4 regions of the Bacillus infantis NRRL B-14911 genome follow, and region 1 is predicted to be linked to each of the others. Evidence: riboswitches for the same ligand, from Rfam matches in the RefSeq annotation. Region 1 holds a riboswitch; each other region holds the start of a gene.

Evidence for each region. A riboswitch is a leader RNA that binds a small molecule or an ion and turns the genes downstream of it on or off. The one in region 1 is predicted to bind cyclic di-GMP.
Region 2: linked by a shared signal. The riboswitch ahead of N288_RS20685 (hypothetical protein) and the one ahead of N288_RS05615 (hypothetical protein) in region 1 are both predicted to bind cyclic di-GMP.
Region 3: linked by a shared signal. The riboswitch ahead of N288_RS03045 (hypothetical protein) and the one ahead of N288_RS05615 (hypothetical protein) in region 1 are both predicted to bind cyclic di-GMP.
Region 4: linked by a shared signal. The riboswitch ahead of N288_RS24530 (anti-repressor SinI family protein) and the one ahead of N288_RS05615 (hypothetical protein) in region 1 are both predicted to bind cyclic di-GMP.

What each region holds. Positions count from the first base shown of each region.
Region 1 covers NC_022524.1:1,057,199-1,062,350, forward strand. The annotation lists gene N288_RS25350 (hypothetical protein) at 17-190, shown strand; gene N288_RS24245 (polysaccharide deacetylase) at 305-1,423, shown strand; gene yhbH (sporulation protein YhbH) at 1,608-2,777, shown strand; gene N288_RS25355 (hypothetical protein) at 2,882-3,019, opposite strand; gene N288_RS05615 (hypothetical protein) at 3,178-3,390, opposite strand; cyclic di-GMP riboswitch class I at 3,470-3,557, opposite strand; gene N288_RS25630 (TerD family protein) at 3,700-5,139, opposite strand.
Region 2 covers NC_022524.1:4,121,421-4,126,572, reverse strand. The annotation lists gene N288_RS20695 (methyl-accepting chemotaxis protein) at 29-1,309, shown strand; gene N288_RS20690 (alpha/beta hydrolase) at 1,387-2,895, opposite strand; cyclic di-GMP riboswitch class I at 3,060-3,142, shown strand; gene N288_RS20685 (hypothetical protein) at 3,241-3,468, shown strand; cyclic di-GMP riboswitch class I at 3,667-3,753, shown strand; gene sinI (DNA-binding anti-repressor SinI) at 3,769-3,918, shown strand; gene N288_RS20680 (S-layer homology domain-containing protein) at 4,134-5,152, shown strand, end outside.
Region 3 covers NC_022524.1:554,981-560,132, reverse strand. The annotation lists gene N288_RS03060 (DUF4097 domain-containing protein) at 1-238, opposite strand, end outside; gene N288_RS03055 (DUF1700 domain-containing protein) at 235-798, opposite strand; gene N288_RS03050 (PadR family transcriptional regulator) at 785-1,114, opposite strand; gene N288_RS03045 (hypothetical protein) at 1,270-2,148, opposite strand; cyclic di-GMP riboswitch class I at 2,194-2,278, opposite strand; gene N288_RS25610 (hypothetical protein) at 2,366-2,500, opposite strand; gene N288_RS03040 (amidase) at 2,577-4,049, opposite strand; gene N288_RS03035 (DEAD/DEAH box helicase) at 4,478-5,152, opposite strand, start outside.
Region 4 covers NC_022524.1:639,384-644,535, forward strand. The annotation lists gene N288_RS03465 (helix-turn-helix domain-containing protein) at 1-341, opposite strand, end outside; gene sipW (signal peptidase I SipW) at 572-1,207, shown strand; gene N288_RS03475 (CalY family protein) at 1,290-1,883, shown strand; gene N288_RS03480 (LPXTG cell wall anchor domain-containing protein) at 1,958-2,860, shown strand; gene N288_RS03485 (hypothetical protein) at 2,912-3,109, shown strand; cyclic di-GMP riboswitch class I at 3,353-3,459, shown strand; gene N288_RS24530 (anti-repressor SinI family protein) at 3,495-3,635, shown strand; gene N288_RS03490 (helix-turn-helix domain-containing protein) at 3,775-4,098, opposite strand; gene N288_RS03495 (MerR family transcriptional regulator) at 4,331-4,714, shown strand; partial or broken gene N288_RS03500 (class I adenylate-forming enzyme family protein) at 4,711-5,152, shown strand, end outside.

The DNA.
Region 1 (5,152 bases):
TATAGAGGTGATTGAGATGAAGAAAAAGGAACTGGACAAGGACTTTGTGCCAAGAAACAGCTCCATGGCTGAGAATGTAGAAGAGATGCATAATCTAGGAAAGCAGATGGAGCATCTCAGGACTGGGGAAGAGCTTGAAGAGGATGGAAAGCAGCCTGACCCTATCCAGTATAAAGATAACGAAAAGTGACTCCTGCGCTGAAGCTGCAGGAGTTTTTTTGACCGCATTTTTCCGGGGTTCTATTTCAACCTGACCATTAATAGATATAGCAATAAAAAGCTATTAGTCAGGGGAGAAGCAGGGATGAGAAAATGGGTGGCTGCTATTTTAATAGCGATTGTGCTGTTTGTACTGCAGGAAGGACAGGCTTCTGCCGCACAAAGGAATGAGTATATATGTGCCGTCGGCGTGAATGACTCTGTTTTGAATTTGAAGCAGAACCCTCCCTTTGTGCTGGAGCATACAGCCTATATGCCTATTAAAGATTTGGCAGCAGCCATTGGAGCCAGCATCTCTATAGAAAATCCTGATAGCTATACGATCAAAAAGGGCAAATCATGGATCCGCTATTCAGTAAAACAACAGCAGGCCTCAACATCCATGGGAAAAACGGCCGAATGGAAAGCGGTGGTCCGGGAAAACATCCTATTCATACCGATCAGGTCAGCCGGCGAGTTTTTTGGCTATAGAGTTGAATACCTCTCAGCCGGCCCTGTCGTCCGTCTGGTGAACAAAGGAGCGAAAATGGCAAACGAACAATTCATGAGCGCCAATAGAGCGGCTTTTTATGTGAAAAAAAAGGCGGTGTACTTAACCTTTGATGATGGACCTGCGAAGGGAATGGAATCCATCCTTGATATTTTGAAGAATAAGAAGGCAAAAGCGACATTCTTTATGATTGAGCCGCAGGCAAGAGCCAACCCGGCTTCTGTTAAGCGGCTGGTGGAGGAAGGGCATTATCCGGCCCTGCACAGTGTTACCCATGATAAAAACAAGCTTTATGCCGGAAACCCGCAAAATCCCGCCCTGGAAATGGATAAGACCAGGAAAACAATATTGAGCCTGACAGGCATTGACTCCAGGCTGGTGAGAATGCCTTATGGAAGCAAGCCTTATATGACAGGGCCGTTCAGGGACGCCCTTGTGCAGAAGGGATATAAAATGTGGGACTGGAATGTTGATACATTAGACTGGAAATATGCAAGGAGCAGTCCGAAGACTATCTTTGAAAATGTGAAAAAAGGGCTTCAGCCGGCGGCTGCAGGCGGGAAGCCCCCAGTCATCCTGATGCATGTGAACAGCGGGACGGTTTCCATGCTGCCGCAGATCATCGATTACCTATACTCACAAGGATATGAATGCCAGGCTTATAACCCCAATGCCCACTTTTCAATGAATTTCTGGAAGGATGAGAGGCTCTAAAAAAGGCTTGTCCGACAGCATAGGCATTTGTCTTATTGTCAAAATTATTTGTAAATTATTTCGATGTCTCGCATAGTATAGAGTAATTAATATTTCACGTTCCTTTTGACACTCGGGATATTGTATGTTGCTAAAGGCAAATGTGTGCAATGAATCCATGAAATTTTTTCAAGGAGGGGTTATAATGACCGACATCAACAACCGCCAGTTTGTGATTTCCGAAGAAGATTGGTCCCTCCATCGCAAAGGCCACGATGATCAGCAGCGCCACCAGGAAAAGGTACAGGATGCGATCCGGAACAATCTACCAGATCTGATAACAGAAGAAAGCATCATTATGTCCAATGGCCGTGAAGTCGTGAAAATTCCGATTCGCTCTCTTGACGAATATAAAATTCGTTATAACTATGATAAAAACAAACATGTAGGCCAGGGAGACGGAGACAGCCAGGTAGGCGATGTGGTCGCCAGAGACGGCTCCAGCGGCCAGAAAGGCCCCGGGAAAGGCCAGGGTGCAGGCGACCAGCCGGGTGAGGATTATTTTGAAGCTGAAGTGTCCATGATGGAGCTTGAGGAAGCACTGTTCAAGCAGCTGGAGCTGCCGAACCTGAAGAGGAAGGAACAGGAAGAGCATCTGGTTGAAAACATTGAATTCAATGATATCCGCAAAACAGGATTAATGGGCAATATTGATAAAAAGCGGACAATGATGACCGCCTTTAAACGGAATGCGATGACAGGCAAGCCGGCATTCTATCCGATCTATCAGGAGGATCTGAAGTTTAAGACATGGAACGAAATTGTAAAGCCGGATTCAAAGGCAGTCGTGCTCGCAATGATGGATACGAGCGGATCGATGGGATTATGGGAGAAATATATGGCCAGAAGCTTTTTCTTTTGGATGACCCGGTTTTTACGGACAAAGTATGAGACGGTGGAAATAGAGTTCATTGCCCACCATACAGAAGCGAAGGTCGTATCAGAGGAAGATTTCTTTTCAAAAGGGGAAAGCGGGGGAACCATTTGTTCATCAGCCTACCGCAAAGCTCTGGAACTGATCAATGAAAAATATAATCCAAGAAGATTCAATATCTATCCTTTCCACTTTTCCGACGGCGACAATCTTACCTCTGACAATGCCCGCTGTGTGAAGCTTGTTGAAGAGCTGATCGCGGTATCGAGCATGTTCGGGTACGGTGAAGTCAATCAGTACAACCGCCACTCGACCCTCATGTCCGCTTATAAGAATATAAAAAATGAACACTTCCGATACTATATCCTCAAGCAAAAAGCTGATGTTTTCCATGCGATGAAGAGCTTCTTCCAAAACGAAGAAAATAAAATCTATGCATAAACAGAACCGGCGGGCGCAATGCCTGCCGGTTTTACTGTCCATTCGCACAAAAAAAGCCGTTTAATAAAAAGCGGCTTTCGTTGGCTTTCCATGAAGGTGTTCTTTTATTTCTCCAGCGGGATTGCGATAATTTTCCCGCCGATCTGGACGTGGACTGTGTCAGTGAATACAGCTTTCACAATCCCTTTTAAGGAGATCGAAGAATTTAATGCCAATTTGGATTGTGCTGGATTTTCCGCCATAAAGATTCCCCTTTGCTTCGTATTTGAAGAGTAGCACCTAATTAAAAGTAAATGAGTTAGTTACTTTCTTTTTGCCACTTTTTTGGAACTCCTAAACCTGATTTGGCGCATTATGAAGGAAATAAAGATTTGGGAAGGGGAAAGAAAAAAGCAGCTGCTCATGAATAGCAGACTGCTTTCTCTTCTTTCAGCACTGAGCTTTTGCAGACAGGGCAATCGATATCATCACTCTGCTTAAATTGGATTTTTTTGAAATCTTTTTTGATGAATGTGGTAAAGCCTTTGTACTTATAGCCGCATTCACAGAAATTCGAGTCTTTGACCAGATGCCTCTGATTAGTATCTTTGCATAAAAATGTCGGGTAAAACATTGATCTCCCTCTCTTTAATAAATGGATTAGGCAAATTAGAAAGGGTGTATGATTTATAAAAGTTTACAAGAATGATATTCTTGGCGGCCCGGCTGCCATGACAAATAACTTGTTTTAGGCCCGTGGCTTTGCGTCTTTTACTTTCGTAAAATTTGCCCTTAGTAAGATTAGCACTAAATCAGGGGAAAAATAAAGAGTTTGTTTATTGTTAATATTCTTACTTTAGCCACTCTCCGTTGTAGAGGGGAGTGATGACCTATGGGGAATTGCAGAAAAGAAGCAGCCTGGCCGGTTGGCCAGGCTGTGAGATTAAGAAAGGAACTCTGCCGGATTGAGCCCGAGCTCCCGGCAGATGTCACTGACTGCCTGCTGCTCATTCGAATCAAAATGTCCGTCTGCAAAGCCGATTGCGATACAATAGCGGGCCACTAGCCTGGCGATTTCCGGTTTCGTCCGTATCCTGCCAAGCGCTCTGAATGCCTCTGCCCTGCCGATCGAAGGATCGCGTTCAATCTTCTGGACGTACAGGTTAAACTGCTGAATGACCTTCTGCGTATCAAATACCCGAAGTTCATCACTCTGGTTGACGAATTCAACCATTTTCTGGCGTTCTGCCGGATCCAGCCTTCCATCAGCCATAGCTACAAGTGCACATGCTGCTACAATGGCCTCAAGGACGTCCTGGCTCTTGAATCGGTTAAAGAGGTCCTGGGCTTTTCTTTTTTGCTGGTTGGCCCATTCGGCGTAATCGGTCTGGGATGGAGACCAGGCATTGCCGCAGCTGTTGCAGGTAAACTTCAGCTGTTTTTTCCCAATGAAGCCGCCCAATAATCCGACAGGCCCGAGGATCAGGCCGCCAATTGCCGCTTTACCGAGGCCGAAGCCCTTTTCGCCGGTGCGTACATTTGTGGAATGGCAGCGTGGGCATGCAATTTCTTCTCCCCCATATCCCTGTGAGGAAGAGTAGGAAGGCTGTCCATAGGAAGGGGACGAATAGGAAGCTTGCGGCTGTGTCTGCTGATAGCTTCCTGAGCTATAGTTCTGCTGGGAGCTGCCTGTGTTATAGCCCTGCTGGTAATTTTGCCCTGCAGGAGCCTGCTGTGAAAAGCTCTGCTGGTAAGTCTGGTTCTGCCCGAAAGGCTGATTGCCATGTGAAGGCTGGGGAGCCGGTTCATCATCCACCGTCACGCCGAAATTACGGCAGAGGGCAGCCAGGCCGCCCTGAAAGCCGCTGGCGATGGCATTAAATTTCCATTCGCCATTATGCCTGTATAGCTCTGCTGCGACGATGGCTGTTTCAACGGTAAAATCCCTGCCAAGGTTAAAGCGGATAAGCTCTTCATTATTTTGTTCATTAAAAATCCGTACATAAGCATTTTCAATATGGCCGAAGTTCTGCTGTTTTGCCTGAGCATCGTGGATGGTAATTGTAAAGGCAATCCGGTGGATCGAGTCCGGCACCTTCCGCAGGTCAATTCTGATTTGTTCATCATCTTGATTGCCCGCGCCTGTGCGGTTATCGCCGCTGTACAGGATAGAGCCATTCCCGCCGTTAGGGTTATTATAGAATACGAAATCGAGGTCACTATGTACTTTTCCTGATGCGCCTAATAAGAAAGCAGATGCGTCCAGATCATAGTTGGATCCCTGACGGCTGATATCCCAGCCTAATCCAACAACAACATTTTGAAGCCCGGGGCGGTTCTTGGTCAGATCGACCTTCTGCCCTTTGCTGAGCGTCACTCCCATAATTTCACTCCTT
Region 2 (5,152 bases), 1.8 Mb from region 1:
TATATGAAAATGGGAATAGGGGAGTATAATGGGGAATAAAAAGAATGATGTCATTAAAAAAATAATGGTTTATATGCTGAATGTCGCAATGCAGGCTGCTGTCTCAGGCATGATCATCATAGCCATCTATTCATTGATTTTCAAAAAGCAGGTGTTCTCGGCAGAATCAGCTGCTTTGCTGGGATTGATCATCATAGCATTTATCCTCTCAGGATTTATTAATTTTGCTTCGTATGCAAAGCCGTTCAATGAAATCCAGCGTTTTGTGGAGCGGGTGAGCAAGGGAGATCTGTCAAAGCCGGCTGACATTAAGCAGCTGGGACCGCTGAAAAGCATCAGTGCACCGCTTGAGCATATGAGAGCCGGCCTTCAGGAGCTGATTGCACGTGTCAAGGATACCGGAGGTACTGTATCCAGGTCCTCAGGTTCATTAGAGCAAAGAGTCGCAGAGACGAATGAGAGCCTCCAGGGAATCAAAAAGCAGATCATGGAATTTCAGCAGACTGTCTATCAGCAGCTGCAATCGGCCAATGAAGTTGCTGTCACGATGGATGAGATGTCGGTAGGCGTCAGCAACACAGCTGAAACCTCAAGCCTGGTCAATCAGGCTTCAGCAGAAACGGCCAGCCTTGCCATTTCAGGAAAGCATCAGGTGCTTGAGGCTGCTGAAAAAATGCATGGTATCGACCAGTCCTTCAATTCACTTGAAGAGGCCATTAGCAGCTTCCTTGAAGGTTCAAAAAGAATTGCCGTTATAACGAAGGAAATATCGGACATTGCCGGACAGACAAATCTGCTGGCACTGAATGCAAGCATAGAAGCGGCCAGGGCCGGGGAGCATGGGAAGGGGTTTGCGGTTGTCGCCCATGAAGTAGGGAATCTGGCCAGCCAGACCAATCAGTCTGCCTCCAACATATCAGCCATCATCCAGCAGCTCCAGGGGGATGCGGATGCCACATCCGCTGCGATGAAAAAGACCAATCAGGATGTAATAGGCGGCAAGCTATCCATCGAGGCTGTTGTACAATCCTTTGAAAACATATTGGGATCTGTAGATAACGTGAACGGGCGCATCCAGGAAATATCGGCGGTCAGTGAACAAATGGCAGCAGGAAGTGAAGAGGTGGCAGCAAGTGTTGAAGAGTTATCCTCTCAATTCCAGCATGTCAATGAACGGCTGGTGGAAGTTGTCAGCCATGTTGACGGCCAAACTGCGGATATGGAGACAGTCAAAGAAGAATCGGAAGCCCTTAATGATATTGCTGCAAACCTTAATGGGCTGCTTCAAAAATTTAAGGTTGAAAGCTGAAAAAAGAAAGGACAGCGGCAACTTAACTTGCCGCTGTCCTTTCTTTTTATAATTGCTTAGTCTAATCTTCTGGAGTTTTAAGCAGGTTCCCAGATTTCAATAGGAGCCATACTGACTTTCTGGTATAGATCGCTGATTTCCTTATATAGCTTTGTATCCTCTGAAGCCAGCTTCAGGAGCAGCTGCATATCATTTAATGCTTCAGAAATTTCTCTCATATGCATATGCTTCTTATAAGTTAGATTGAGCAGTCTGATGATGGAGAGTTCTAAGTCCCTCCTGTAGTCATCTGCCCATTTGGCTTTGAACTGCGGCATAAGCTTCGGCGGAATCTTGCCTGATACCTTTGATTTTAACAGCTTTATAACAGCCCAGTTCTCTGCTTCGAGCGCCTGATTCAACAGGTGGAAGAATTTCAGGGCGTCGATTTCTATAGCTCTATTTATGGAAATGATGTTGTTTTCAATCGTAAAGGGGTCAGGAATCCCGCCGCTTTGAAAAATTTTACGCAGGTGCGTCAAACTGACGCGCAGCTGGTTCTGGGCATTGGCTACAGGCAGGGAAGGCCAGAAGACCTCCGCAATAATATTCCTGGAAACTGGTCCATGCAGGCACAGGTAAGCGAGAATTTCTTTCGCCTTGCGCTGATTCCATTTTCCTTCAATTATTGTATTTCCCGCTGTCACTTTAAACTCATCAAGCATGAAAACTTCAATCTTATCTCCATTTGGAGGAGGCGTCTCAAAAGCTGCCTCCAATTGGAGAAGCAGCTTTTGCGTATAAGAGCTTCCCGAATCGGGCTTCACTGCCGACATCACTGCCGGATCGGCCAGAAACTCCCGGCATTTGGATAGTGTCAGTTCAGGCTGATCCAGCTGTATTAAATGGGATGCTGAAGGAATGATGTATTTTCTGCTTTTTCTGATATAATCGCTGCTCAGCATGACAACGGAGGCCGGATAAAAGTGATCAAATTCCCCGGCTAAAAACAAGGCTGGTATCTCCATATGTTTAAAATGAATAATTGAAGAACCAGAGATTAACTCCCTTGCCAAAAAATAAGATGGCAAATCAAGCCTTGAGCAAGCATCTCTTATAAGAAAAGAATTGGGGCCGATCGATTTATAAAGAAGATGTGTGATCCAAAAATCTGCCAGCCCCTCTTTATCAATTAGCGGCAAGTTTTTCTCTGAAGGTGATTTTCTTATGCAATCGGCCAAATTGATGGCTGGCGTGGAAAAGACAATGAACGACAGGATGCTGCCAGGATGCTGGTCCTGCCACTGTGAGCCGAAATAAGCTCCCAAGCCCTGACCGATAAAATGAAAAGAGGAGCACCCTGCCTCGTCCAATACTGATTCGAAATCGTCATTCAGTATATCCCAGGATAAAGATCCATTTGCAGCACTGCTGTATCCGTGACCCCTAAAGTCAAATAGTATGATGTGATAATCTGCTAACTGAGGAAGAATAAGGTTCCATACAGTGCTGTCCAGACCAAGTCCATGTGTGAGGACAACAGTCTCTGCATCAGGATTGGCTGATTTAATCGACTTATAGCTTATTCCTCGTTTAGTCGTTTTCATGTTGCCCTCCGAAAATTCATTCTGGCAAAAGCCATTTACATTATTATCGGCAGGGAACTCCCTTTTATTAGGAAAAAATAAACATTTTTTTGATATAAAAAAGCTATAAATTTAGCAGCAGCAATTGATAAAAGAGGACAAAAGTAATATGATAATAGTATGAATATTGAAAAAGGCAAACTTATTGAAAAATAAGGACGCAAAGCCGCGAGTCTAAGGCGTAAGCTATGATAGTCGGGCTGCCAGGGTGATAACGCGGATAGCTTTGGATTTTATGCTTAGTCCTTTCAGAGCTAATCGGCCGAACCTTTTGGCATAGTGACTGAAAGGAAAGGGTGCATAATCATGTATTTTTTTGGTACGGAAGAATTTTTTGAGGAGCAGTTAAGTAAAGCTGTTGAAAGCGGGAAGAATCTATCAGCCAGCTTTTCTCAGTTGGAACGGGAGCTAAACTATAATTTTATTTGCACGGACAGCCTGCGGAGAGAATGCCTGGCTAACCTTGAGGCAGCAGGCAGGAAGCTCGAGCATCATCTTCCATCTTATAGCGGGAGACATGCTGCTATAGTGTAGCATTAAAAGAAAGCGAAGGGAAAATTCCTTCGCTTTCTTGCTGTTGTTGTCATTCATTTATACAACTGGGAAATCAAAAGAGAATAATAGAAGTTTTTGAGGATTAGCTTCAAGAATTCGACAAATCTATGTAGGTTTCTGTCGTAAAAAAAATGGTTAATTTTTCATTTTGCGGGGTACTTTATACCTGTACTACATTTCTGTGAAACGCAAACTTATTGAAAGATAAGGGCGCAAAGCCTCAGGTCTAAGGCCATGTATGGTTAAGACGGCTGGGCTGCCGCAATAGGGGAAACGGTTATGGGTATGAGTAATGAAGTAGAAAAAGAGTGGATCGAATTATTGCTGGAAGCAAGAAATGTTGGTTTGACCTTGGGAGAAGTAGAGAGCTTTTTTAGAAGAGAACATGATTTTTGGATCAGGCAGGAAAATATAACAGAAACTGATTGAAATTTTTACTTAAGAACAACAGGAACATACATAGAACCAAGAAACGTCTACCCTTCCGGTATGGCGTTTCTTTTTTTCGACAAGAATCTTCAAATATCGGGAGGTGCCTGTCACCACTTTAACCACTTTACTCTATCTTTACAATTTTCCAACAATCCCTTCATGTTCCATTTTTACAATTGGATTGAGAGAAATTTGGGGAGGTTTGTTGAGGGATGGGGAAAAAGAGATCGAAATTTGGTCATTTGCTGATGAGTTCAATGCTTACGGGCGGCATGCTGGCGCCTTTTTCGTCTGCGGTTCAGGCGGAGGAAGCGCTGAAGCTTGATTCGCTGCTGATTACGGAAATTGCTCCTGACATTAAGGGTGCAGAGGATTATGAGTATTTTGAGCTGCATAATCCAACAGCTCAGGAGATAAACCTTAAAGACTTTCAGTTTTACTATGTATATACAGACGGGAAAGGCGGAGATTTGCCTTTATCTTTTGAAGAGTATGTTCTGAAGCCGAATGAAACCGTCGTTCTCTGGTATAACAAAAGTTCCAAAACCAAAGAGGATTTCCGGGACCATTATGAAGCTGAGCTGCCGGATGAAGCAATTCTTGAGTTCACAGGAAGCGGATTCACAGGGATGGCCAACACTGGCAATAGGGGAATAAAAATTGTCGACGGCCAGAATGCCGAGGTTTCTTTTGCCAGCTATGTTAGGGATGAAACAGGAGAAGGGCTCTCTAAGCATTTTAAAAGCCAGCCGGAATCAGCAGAAATGCTCCCATTTCAGATTAAAGGAGCACCTTCACCGGGAATAATTAGTGCTGGTCAAATTTCCGTGCCAGAGGGAGAAAATAATACGGCTCCAGTCATCACCCATACTCCTGCCGATACGGTGGAAGGCAGCCAGGATCTTCAAATCGAAGCGGTTATAGAGGATGACCAGGAGCTGCTGACTGCTGTGGTTTATTATCAGAGCCATGCAAGCATGAAGTGGAAGTCTGTCCCTCTTGTTAAAAATGGTGACAATACATATGCAGCGGCAATACCGTCTGCCGACTATTTGGGCGGTACACTTTCCTATTATATCGAAGCAGCAGATGGAATGAATACAACTGCCTTTCCGGCAGATAAATCAATGCCTGTTCAAACAAAGATAGAAACTGTTCAAGAAACAGAACCCCAGTCAAAGCCAAGGCTGATGATCACGGAAATCACTCCTGATACTGCAGATGTTAATGG
Region 3 (5,152 bases), 500 kb from region 1:
TGCTGACTTTCCCCGTTAGTGCCACCTTTATATCTTTCTCGCTGCCAGCTTCCCTGATGACCACATCTGTAGAAGCGCTATTTACTGAGATATGCTGGATGGAATCTGCTTTTATCGTCTCGCTTTGATTAATCTCAACCGTGTTAAAATTCAGACCTCCCGAAGCGCTGAGTGTAATGGCTGAACCGCCGACACCGATCAGGAATAAAACGACCAAACCCGCCACCATTTTCTTCATGCCGCCTTCTCTCCTTTTCCTTTGACTAGCCTGACATTGAATTTGATATAGCCGAGAAGTACCCGGTAGAAAAATTTGCCGACATAAATCATTCCGATGCTAAGCAGCAGGCCCAGGCTGAACAGTGCCAGCGAAGCAAAGAAATTCAGGGTCATATCCTCAAAGCCCGTAAAAAACGAAGACCCCAGCAAGGCAAATGGCGACAATGTCAAAACGAGCGCCACCGCACATAGTGAAATATAGACGCCTGCGAGGCCGATCAGCGGCCCAAGTATAAAGACCAGATTGAAAAAGCTGAGGCTGACCGCCGCTGTCGCAGCTTGAAAAATATTGGAGACCGACTGCGTTTTCTCCGCTTTGACAATCCTGTAGTCTGCAAGCAGGTCGCGCGCAATGACATGCGGGTCACCGAGCTCCTCCATGATTTCCCTTTCCGTCCTGCCGTTTGCAAGCCCGATTTCAAAATGCTCCTCATAATCGTACAGCATTTCCCGCCGGTCATATTCCGGCACCTTACCAAGCAGCTTTTCCAGCCTTTCTAAAAACTCATTCCCTGCCACTGGACTTTCCCTCCTCAACAAATTGATTAACCGCCAATGAAAACTGCTGCCATTCCTCGATCAGCATATTCATATAATCCCTGCCCTTTTCTGTCAGTGAATAGTATTTTCTGGGAGGCCCTTCCGTTGATTCTGCCAGATAGGTTGTTAAATACTCTTCTTTTGTCAGTCTTCTGAGCAAAGGATAGAGCGTCCCTTCAGCCACCTCGATTTTATCCGAGATGTTTTGCGCGAGCTCGTAGCCATACTGATCTTTCTTAGAAATCAGCAGCAGCACGCACAGCTCAAGAACACCCTTCTTGAATTGAACATTCAATCCTTGCACCTCCACCGGTAGTGAACATTATTCAGTAGTCATGTAAATCCTTCCATTCATTCACAAACCCATCATACAATACACTATTGAACATTACAAGGTACTGAACGTAAAAAAATACCTATTTTTTAAAAATAGGCATTTTCCAAAGATGATTATGGCCTCAAATCCATCCAGCTTTGAAGATGATGGACAGCGAATCCCACATGGGAATCTGAGGAATAAGCGTCACGGACAAGTGAAAGCTGTTCTTCCATTCTTAGTGTGCCTTCCTCATAAAAAGTGATATACGCCGCTTCAGAAGAAGCCCCTGTTTCTGCGGCAATTTCTATCTTTTTCCCATATTGTGCCGCAAGCTCAACCTCGTTCCTGGACAGCTCAATCATCCCATTAGGGCCTGCTGCTGTATCTCTGTAGGCCATGATCGTCACACTGTCAGTATTCTTTATGACCCAGCCTGCGAGGGAATCTTTGCCGAATTTATTGCTGAACATCATTTCATCAAACCAGAAAGGCATATCTGCCCCCAACGGAAGACTGAGCTCTGCGGACAAGGAGGCTGCCTGCAGCATACGGGTCTGATAATTCACCACGGTGTTTTTATAATTGCTTTCCCAGCCTGGCAGAAGATAGGGCTCGATATCCAGGTGGATGCCTGAAAACTGCTGGGCAGGGCTTGCCTGCTCCTGATAAGCAGCTACCCAGGAGAAGAAGCTGCGCATCGCTGCTTCACCTTTTGCCGTGGCCCATTTAGGTGCTCCATCCAATGCATGGACACTGATTCCGCCGGCATTTGCTTTTTCTATAAAAGATTGGTAGACAGCGGCCGGCAGGCTCTGGTCAATCTGCAGATACAGCTGATCTGCCTGCCTGTCCGCCAGGAATTGAATGATTTCATCAGACCTGTCCTTTATGGCTGCTGTATCCCACAGCCAGGTTGAGCGGTTCATATCAGCAGCCTCTCCTTTCACGGGGCAGGCTGCAAACACGAGCAGTACAGCCAAAAGAGCTGTCTTAAAAAATTTGATTGTCATTGTATACTCTCCTTTGTATGATGCCATGACATCCATAAAAAGGAGCCCGGCAGCCTGGCAGCCAACCGCTGATGCGGGAAGGCCCATAGCTTTGCGTCCCTGCCTTTCGACAGGTTTGCCTTTATCAGTAAGTTGTTAATTTGATTATAATCACTTTTCAGGAAAAATAAAGGTATTTTTTACGCAAAAAGGCCCCCTGATGACGGGGGCCTTCTTCTTAGTCTTTAGGCTGATTTTCTTTCTTGCTTTTCGTGCCGGTGTTGAATTCCACCAGCTCTTCGCTTGTCCAGCCTTCTCTTTTTTTATTATTGTTGCGCTGTGCATTTGCATTTCCAAGCTTTGTCCTGCCCATGCTGCCTCGCTCCTTTACTAGCGTGTTCTCTGGTAGTATGGGCCTTTTCACTATGTGTTATTCTGCTTTGGCGGCCTTACAGGAGAGGGGATTTCCTCACTTTTGTCCCCTGCTCGAAAGCATAGGCCATGCTGATCAGACCGGCTTCTGAAAAAGCAGTGCCGGTAAACGTAATGCCCACAGGCTCATTCTCTAAGGAATAGCCTGCCGGTACTGTGATGGAAGGATAGCCTGCCTTTGCCGGAATACCCGCTCCAAAATTGTTCGGCGTCACGATTGCATCAAGATGATGCTCTTTCAGGACATGATCAATTCCCTCCTCAGTCGAAAAGTAGACATCCTCCTCAAGCGAGCTGATATAAGCCTCTTCAGTCAAAGTCCCGCTTGTTCTTTCGGCTTCCTCCAGGATGGTCTGCCCGTACTTAAGGGCTGCTTCACTGTTTTCGAGGTTAAAGGCAATCACATCGGCAAGGGATTTCACTTTTATATGAGGAGCAACGCCGCGCAGGTAGGCGTTAAGATCTGCTTTGAATTCGTATGTAAGCACATCATACTTCCAATTATTTTTTGTAGAAGGGATTTCTACAGGGTCAACCACCTCGGCACCAAGAGCTTTCAGCTGTTCAACCGCATGGTTCATCACTTCAAGCTTGTCCCCGCTCAAATAATCAAAATACACTTCACGTGCAATGCCGATCCTTTTGCCCTTCAGCCCGTTTTCATCAAGAAAACCTGCAAACTCGGTATAATCTGACTCCGGATTGTTCTGCACGGCAGGATCCCTGTCATCATTGCCGGCAAGCACATCGAGAAGGTAAACGGCATCCCTGACGGTTCTTGCCATTGGGCCAGCGGTATCCTGGGAATGCGCAATCGGGATGATCCCCCTTCTGCTGATCAGGCCGACCGTCGGCTTAATGCCGACAAGCGAGTTTTGGCTTGCCGGGCTGAGAATCGAGCCTGACGTCTCCGTTCCGACAGAAACTGCCGCAAAGTTCGAAGCGATGGCTGCACCTGAACCCGAACTGGAGCCGCCGACATCAAAATTACCCGGCCCATAAGGATTCAGCACCTGCCCGCCCCTTGAGCTGTAGCCGCTCGGCATGCCCTCTGTCATAAAATTGGCCCATTCCGTCATATTCGTTTTTCCGAGAATAACGGCTCCGGCCTTTCTTAAAGCTTCGGCCACATAGGAATCCTCTTTTGCAACCGACTCCTTCAGTGCAAGAGATCCGGCACTGGTGTGCATTTTATCAGCAGTATCAATATTATCCTTGATCAGTACAGGAATGCCATGCAGCGGCCCGCGGCTGCCCTTCAGCTTACGTTCGGCATCCAGTGCCGCCGCAATCTGGACAGCATCCGGATTGACCTCAAGTACAGAGTTGATGGCCGGGCCGTTCTTATCCTTCTGCGCAATCCTGTGCAGGTACATCAGCACAAGCTCTTTCGATGAAACCTCGCCCTTCTCCAATTTCTCCTGCATCTCATCTATAGTGGCCTCCAGGAGCCATTCTTCCTGGAGCTTTTTCAGCCTTGGATTTTTCATATAGGAATCGATTCCTTTCACATTGAGTTTACTTTCATATTTTAGCATATTTTCTGAATCCTTTACTATAATGAAGGTTGGTTAGAGAGGACCTCGAATATTCGCTGGTGGATTTGTGGTGTTTTTCTAGGAAATGATCTTTTTCTTTAAGGCTGGGTTTAATTCTGCTGTTCCATCTTGTTGAATCAGACCAATTTAGAGTGGATCCTGATTCATTTAGGGTGGATCCCCGGTCAATTTAAGTTAATCACCCTACTTTTCCGTTTATTCATCCTACTTTTCCGTTTATTCACCCTACTTTTTCATGTATTCACCCTACTTTTTCAATTATTCCACCCAAAACAGCCGATATTTTTTCCACCTTACATTTTTTCACAAAAACCCAACAAAAAAAGCTGACAACCCAAACCCGGGTTGTCAGCTCCCTATTACCTTCTTCTATCAGCGTCAACGATATCACCGGAATAAAACATTTTCTTCTCCGGCGTGATGCCAAGCTCCTGGCAAAACTTCTTCAGTTCGCGTTCTTCCCTTTCGGTGACGAGCGAGATGACCGTCCCGCTTGCGCCGAAACGGCCCGTGCGCCCTGAGCGGTGGACATATTGCTTGATGTCTTTCGGAAAATCATAGTGCACAACATGAGTGACACCCTGGATGTCAAGGCCCCTTGCAGCCACATCTGTTGCGAACAGCAGGCTGCTTTTTCCTTCGCGGAAATTTTTCAAATGCTTCTGCCTGTCCATTTTGTCCAGGTCGCTATGCAGGATTCCGGCCTTCACGCCTTTAAAATCAAGCTTTTCGGAAAGGACAGCCAGATTGCCGATATCCTTTACAAAGGCAAGCCCCTTGATATCCTTTACACGGGAGATCTTTTCAAGGAGTTTAATTTTATCCCGCTGCTCACAGGCAAAATAAATATGGTCCACATCTGAAGGGATTGCCTCTTCCTTCCCTACGCGGATGAGCTCGGCATCAGCGGAGAGCTCCTGTGCAACCTTCGCGGTGCTTTCAGGAAGTGTTGCTGAAAAGAAAGCAAGCTGCCTGTCAGCAAGGGTTGACTTTAAAATGGTCTTTACTGTCTCAAGATGCTCAGGAACAAGGAG
Region 4 (5,152 bases), 420 kb from region 1:
CCGTCATTGCCTCCATGTGTGTTTTTAAAGCGGATAAAATCAAGGTAATAGCTGAAATCCTCTTTTGTAATGCCCTGGTCGATCGCCTCCTGGACAAGGCCCAGCCATTCGGGATCAAGCTCTGTTGGCTCAATATTACTTCTCACTTTATAGTCCAGAAGCTCTTCTACCGATGTACCAAGCGTAGCTGCAAGCTTGGAGAGAACCTGAAGGGAAGGGTTTTTCTGAATATCACGTTCAATATAGCTTAAGTACGACTTAGAGACCCCTGATTTTTCAGCAAGCTCATTTATGGAAAAGCCTCTGAGAAGCCGCAAGCGTTTTATCCTCTCACCGACCATTGGAATTCCCCTCTATCTTATAATATAGACGCTCTTCCATTATAACGAACATTAAGTTCATTAAAAAATACAAAAAAGTAAGAATAATTGAGAAAGTCTGAGAAAAACCTTGAAAAACGTTCGTTAAAAAGAAAATACGGCTAAATTTGGTAATTTTCAAAGACTGGACTAATATACTATACTCATCTTGTGAGTTCGATAAAAAGAACAAAAGTGAACAGTTACTAAGAATGGGTAGATTAATAGAGAAGTTAGAGGAAGGTGAACAAAGGGTGAAATTCAACTGGAAAACCGTCAGGAAAATCATCAGCAGCATCATTACATGGCTATTATTTATCAATCTCATTTTAATGGCATTTCTCGTGATCTCGTCCAAAGCTTCCGGCGGAGAGCCCCAGGCATTTGGCTATCAAATAAAAACTGTTCTCTCCGGTTCAATGGAGCCGACCTTTATGACTGGATCAATCATCGCAGTCAAACCTCTTGAAGGCAACGATAAGAAAGAACTGAAGAAAGGCGACATCATCACTTTCATGGAAGAGGACAAGAAACTGATCACCCACAGAATTACAGATGTAACCGTCAGCGGAGAGCATGTCTTATACGAAACAAAAGGGGACAATAACAAATCCAAAGACATGGACCCGGTCCTCTCTGACAATGTCACTGCCGTCTACACCGGATATACCCTGCCGTATGCAGGTTATTTCATAGACTTCGCCAAATCGCAGAAAGGCGCCGCTATCCTATTGATCGGCCCTGGCATCCTCATGTTAGGCTATGCAGCCTTCACCATCTACCAGGCTATGAGGGAACTCGAGGCTAGAGCAAAAGGCAAAAATGACTCAAATGAAAAAACAGCTTGATCAAGGTTGAAATCTCTGTGGCAACACAGGGTTCAATATAAAAAATTATACATACCCAAAGGGTAAGAGGAGGAAACGGAACATGGGATTTAAAAAGAAAGTTGGAATGGGGATTGCATCTGCGGCGCTTGGAATGTCTTTGGTTGGTGGGGGAACGTTTGCTTACTTTAGTGATACTGCGGAAGCAAATGGAAAGTTTACTGCGGGGACTTTGGATTTAAATGCAAATCCTACAACGATTATTGATGTTAAAAATATCAAACCTGGAGATACTATGCTCCGTTCATTTAATTTGTTAAACGATGGATCTCTGGATATTGCCTCAATAAAGTTAAAAACAGAGTACTCAGTGACTGACGCAAAGAACAACAATGCAGATGATTTTGGAAAGCATATACGTGTAAATTTCCTCTTCAACCAAGATAAATTAGATACACCTATCTATTCAACAACCCTTTCAGAGTTAAAAACAATGTCGCCAGACGTTATTGAAGGAAACATTTTCAGCGGATGGTTAGCTGAACGTGGAGGAAAATTAGCTGCTAAAACATCAGATAAACTCTGGGTACAATATGAGTTTGTAGATAATAAACAAGACCAAAATCAGTTCCAGGGAGACTCATTGCAGCTTAATTGGACATTCGAAGCCAAGCAAGGCAAAGGGGAAGCTAAGTAAATCTAGAGCAGAAAAAAGGCGGGATGGTACTCTATCCCGCCTTTTCCTAAATAACCAATCAGTGAGGTAATGCCATGACCAACCTGCATAAGTTGGCAAAACCGAAGGTAATATTCACCATTTTAACCTTGTTACTTTTAACGTTTTTTCCTACCTTAAAGGCATTTTCTGAAGAGAAAGAAATCGATATCAATACGAACCTGAACGGCTATTTTTTCCACGTTGGTGATTTAAAGCCAGGCGACTGGATGCCGCGCGACATCACTATCATCAACAATGGAAAGCAGGATTTCAGATACTCCTCAATTATCGGCAAAAAGAAATCTGTTAAGGGTCTTTTCGAAGAGTTAGAGCTTTTAGTCAAAAAAGGCAATGACACTTTATATGAAGGAAAGATGAAGGATTTCAAAGGCTTCACCCCAAGACCACTTAACAAAGGCCAATCTGAAACTCTATTTTTCCAGGTGACAATGCCTTACGAGCTCGGCAATGCCTTCCAGGATTCTTCTGCAGAGGTAGAGATACTGTTTGTAGCTGAAGCGCTTGATGGCGGAGGCGACCCGCCAGGAGATGGAGATCCACCAGGGGACGGAGATCCTCCAGGAGACGGAGATCCGCCTGATGATGGGGACCCGCCGGGAGAGGGTAATCCAGGAGAAGACCCAGGGGATAATCCCGGTGATGAAGATCCTCCAGGTGAAGACAATCCTGATGACGGGGACGATCCGGGTGAAGGGGACAGTGAGGACCCAGGAGATGACAGCAGCGGCCCAGGAAATAATCCCGATGAACCGGCAAGCGGAAACCCAGGCAGCGATCCAGGTGACGGTATAACGGTTACACCAGAAATCAGAGAAAATATACTCCCTGACACGGCAACCAACACATATAATTTCATGCTTCTCGGAGGCATTTTGCTGGGGGCAGGCGGCATATTATTGCTAGTAAGATACCGCAGGATCAGGAAAGACCATTAACAGGGCCTTGGAATGCTATTCAAGGCCTTTTATCTAAGGAGGAACCCCCCTATGTACCGAAAAAACTGCCCTAAATGCCACCGCCCATCCTACAGCAGCAGTGAAATGGGCGAATGGCTCTGTCCGGTGTGCGGCAATGATCTGACGCTGTTTCCCTTTTTTGATGCGTTTACATTTGAGCAGCTGCCGGTGAAGGTGGTGCCTTTTAAGAGGAAGATGGAGAGCTATAAGGGAAGGGCCGTTAAATAGATAGAGGAAATAAGGCCTACCTAAAAGCTGTCGACGGAATGAGCAAAAATCTTACACTATACCCTCAGATTTACCGGGCCAGAAGTCTTATGGGTTTCCGGAAGATTTCTAAATCTATCCAATTATCCTTCATTTTGTCGAATAATATCTTAAAATAATTTGAAGAATTTGACAAAATACAACACGCAAATGCTGGGAAAACTTTTATAGTAGTCTTAAGAGGATATGAAAAAAGCAGGAGTGAGCAGAAAAAGGCAAACCTGTTGAAAGATAGGGACGCAAAGTCACAGGTCTACCGCGCCTATTGAGAGTAAAGTCGGATGAGGCGCCAGGACGGCTGGATTGCCTGGAATACGAAATGTATTTTAGGGGGAAGAGAAGGGTTATGAAAAATAATATGCAGGAAATGGACATGGAATGGGTCGCACTAATTACTGAGGCGAAGGAAATAGGCCTGAAAAAAGAAGATATACTTAACTTTCTTGCCGGCCAGCCGGCAGTGGATCTGGTAGCGGATAACGGCTGAAAACTAACAACAGAATATAGAAAGCTAAGTGTTTCTCTTCAGGAGAAATGCTTTTTTATTTTGCGGGGACAAAGGAGGTTACGGAGGCTGTCAAGCTTGGTGACTGGTTGTCCTTGTTTGTATAACAGCCTCGGAGCAGTTATTTTTTTTGGTTGATCCTCCATTTATTGAATTCGAGGAATTCACGGAACTGGTCTTTTGAGATGCCGGAATCCATTGCTTCTTTGACGATATTCATCCATTCAGAATCCAGCTCTTCTTTATTAGGCTGGTCCAGGATCAGTGTATCAACCGGAACATGAAGAACAGCAGAAATTTTTTCTAAAAATTGAATGGAAGGATTCGTCTGAAGGTTTCTTTCCAGGGAGCTTAGGTAGGATTTTGCTACGCCTGCCTGTTCAGCGAGCTCTGATAATGACATCTTTCTCTCCTGACGCAGTCTTTTTACACGTTCGCCAATCATTGATTCCACACACCTTTTATCCAGAAGTTATATGATCGAAGGGTTATTTATTAAGAACGATTTGTTCAATCACTATATTTCATTTTAACACAATTGTAATATCTTTTCCTAAGAGTCCAGACGAAAAAATCAAATTTTTCTTAATAGAAACTGAATCCGCTGAAGACTTGAACTTTACGTTAACGTAAATGTTATATTGGTGTCAGAATAGTGAAAGAATTCGGGTGATAGCATGGAATACACCATTTCGGAGCTGGCAAAGGCTTTCGATGTCAGCACAAGAACCATCAGATATTACGAAGAGCTTGGCTTATTATGCCCTAATAGAAATGAAAACGGCAGAAGAATTTTTGCCAAAAAGGATTATATCCGGCTGAAGCTGATTTTCCGGGGCAAGCGCTTCGGATTTAAGCTGGATGAAATCAAAGAGATGATTGTGCTGTTTGACCAGGACCGTTCAGGTCGGAAACAGCTGGAGCGGACGGTCGAGTATGGCAGGGAGAGAGTAAAGGAGGTGAACGCCCGCATCGAGGAGCTGCTTTTTTTAAAAGAGGAAATGGAAAAGATGCTGGATCAATTCGAAAAAAGGCTGAACGAAAAGGGGGATCATATATGAACGTATCTGAACTGCTGGCGAGGAAAGGAAGAAAATATCCAAACAGGGAGGCTCTCATTTCAGGAGAGGAGAGGCTTTCCTATAAAGAGCTGAACAGCAGGGTCAATAAGCTGGCAGATGCATTGAGGGCAAGGGGCTATGCGAAAGGAGATAGAATTCTGCTTTTCATGCCGAATGTCCCGGAATTTGTGGTTACTTATTTCGCGGCGGTGAGGATTGGTGCGCTGATTGTGCCAGTGAACAGCCGGCTGACGTGATCTGAATTGGGATATATTTTGGATCACAGCGGGGCGAGGGCCATATTTGCTCATGAGATGCTGCTTGAACAGACGGGAGGTTTGAATGAACGGACTGGTCTTGATTGTGTGAAGACAGGCAGCTCAGTTGCTGGATGGAACAGTTTTAAAGAACTGGTGGCGAGCGGCAGGGATTTAGATG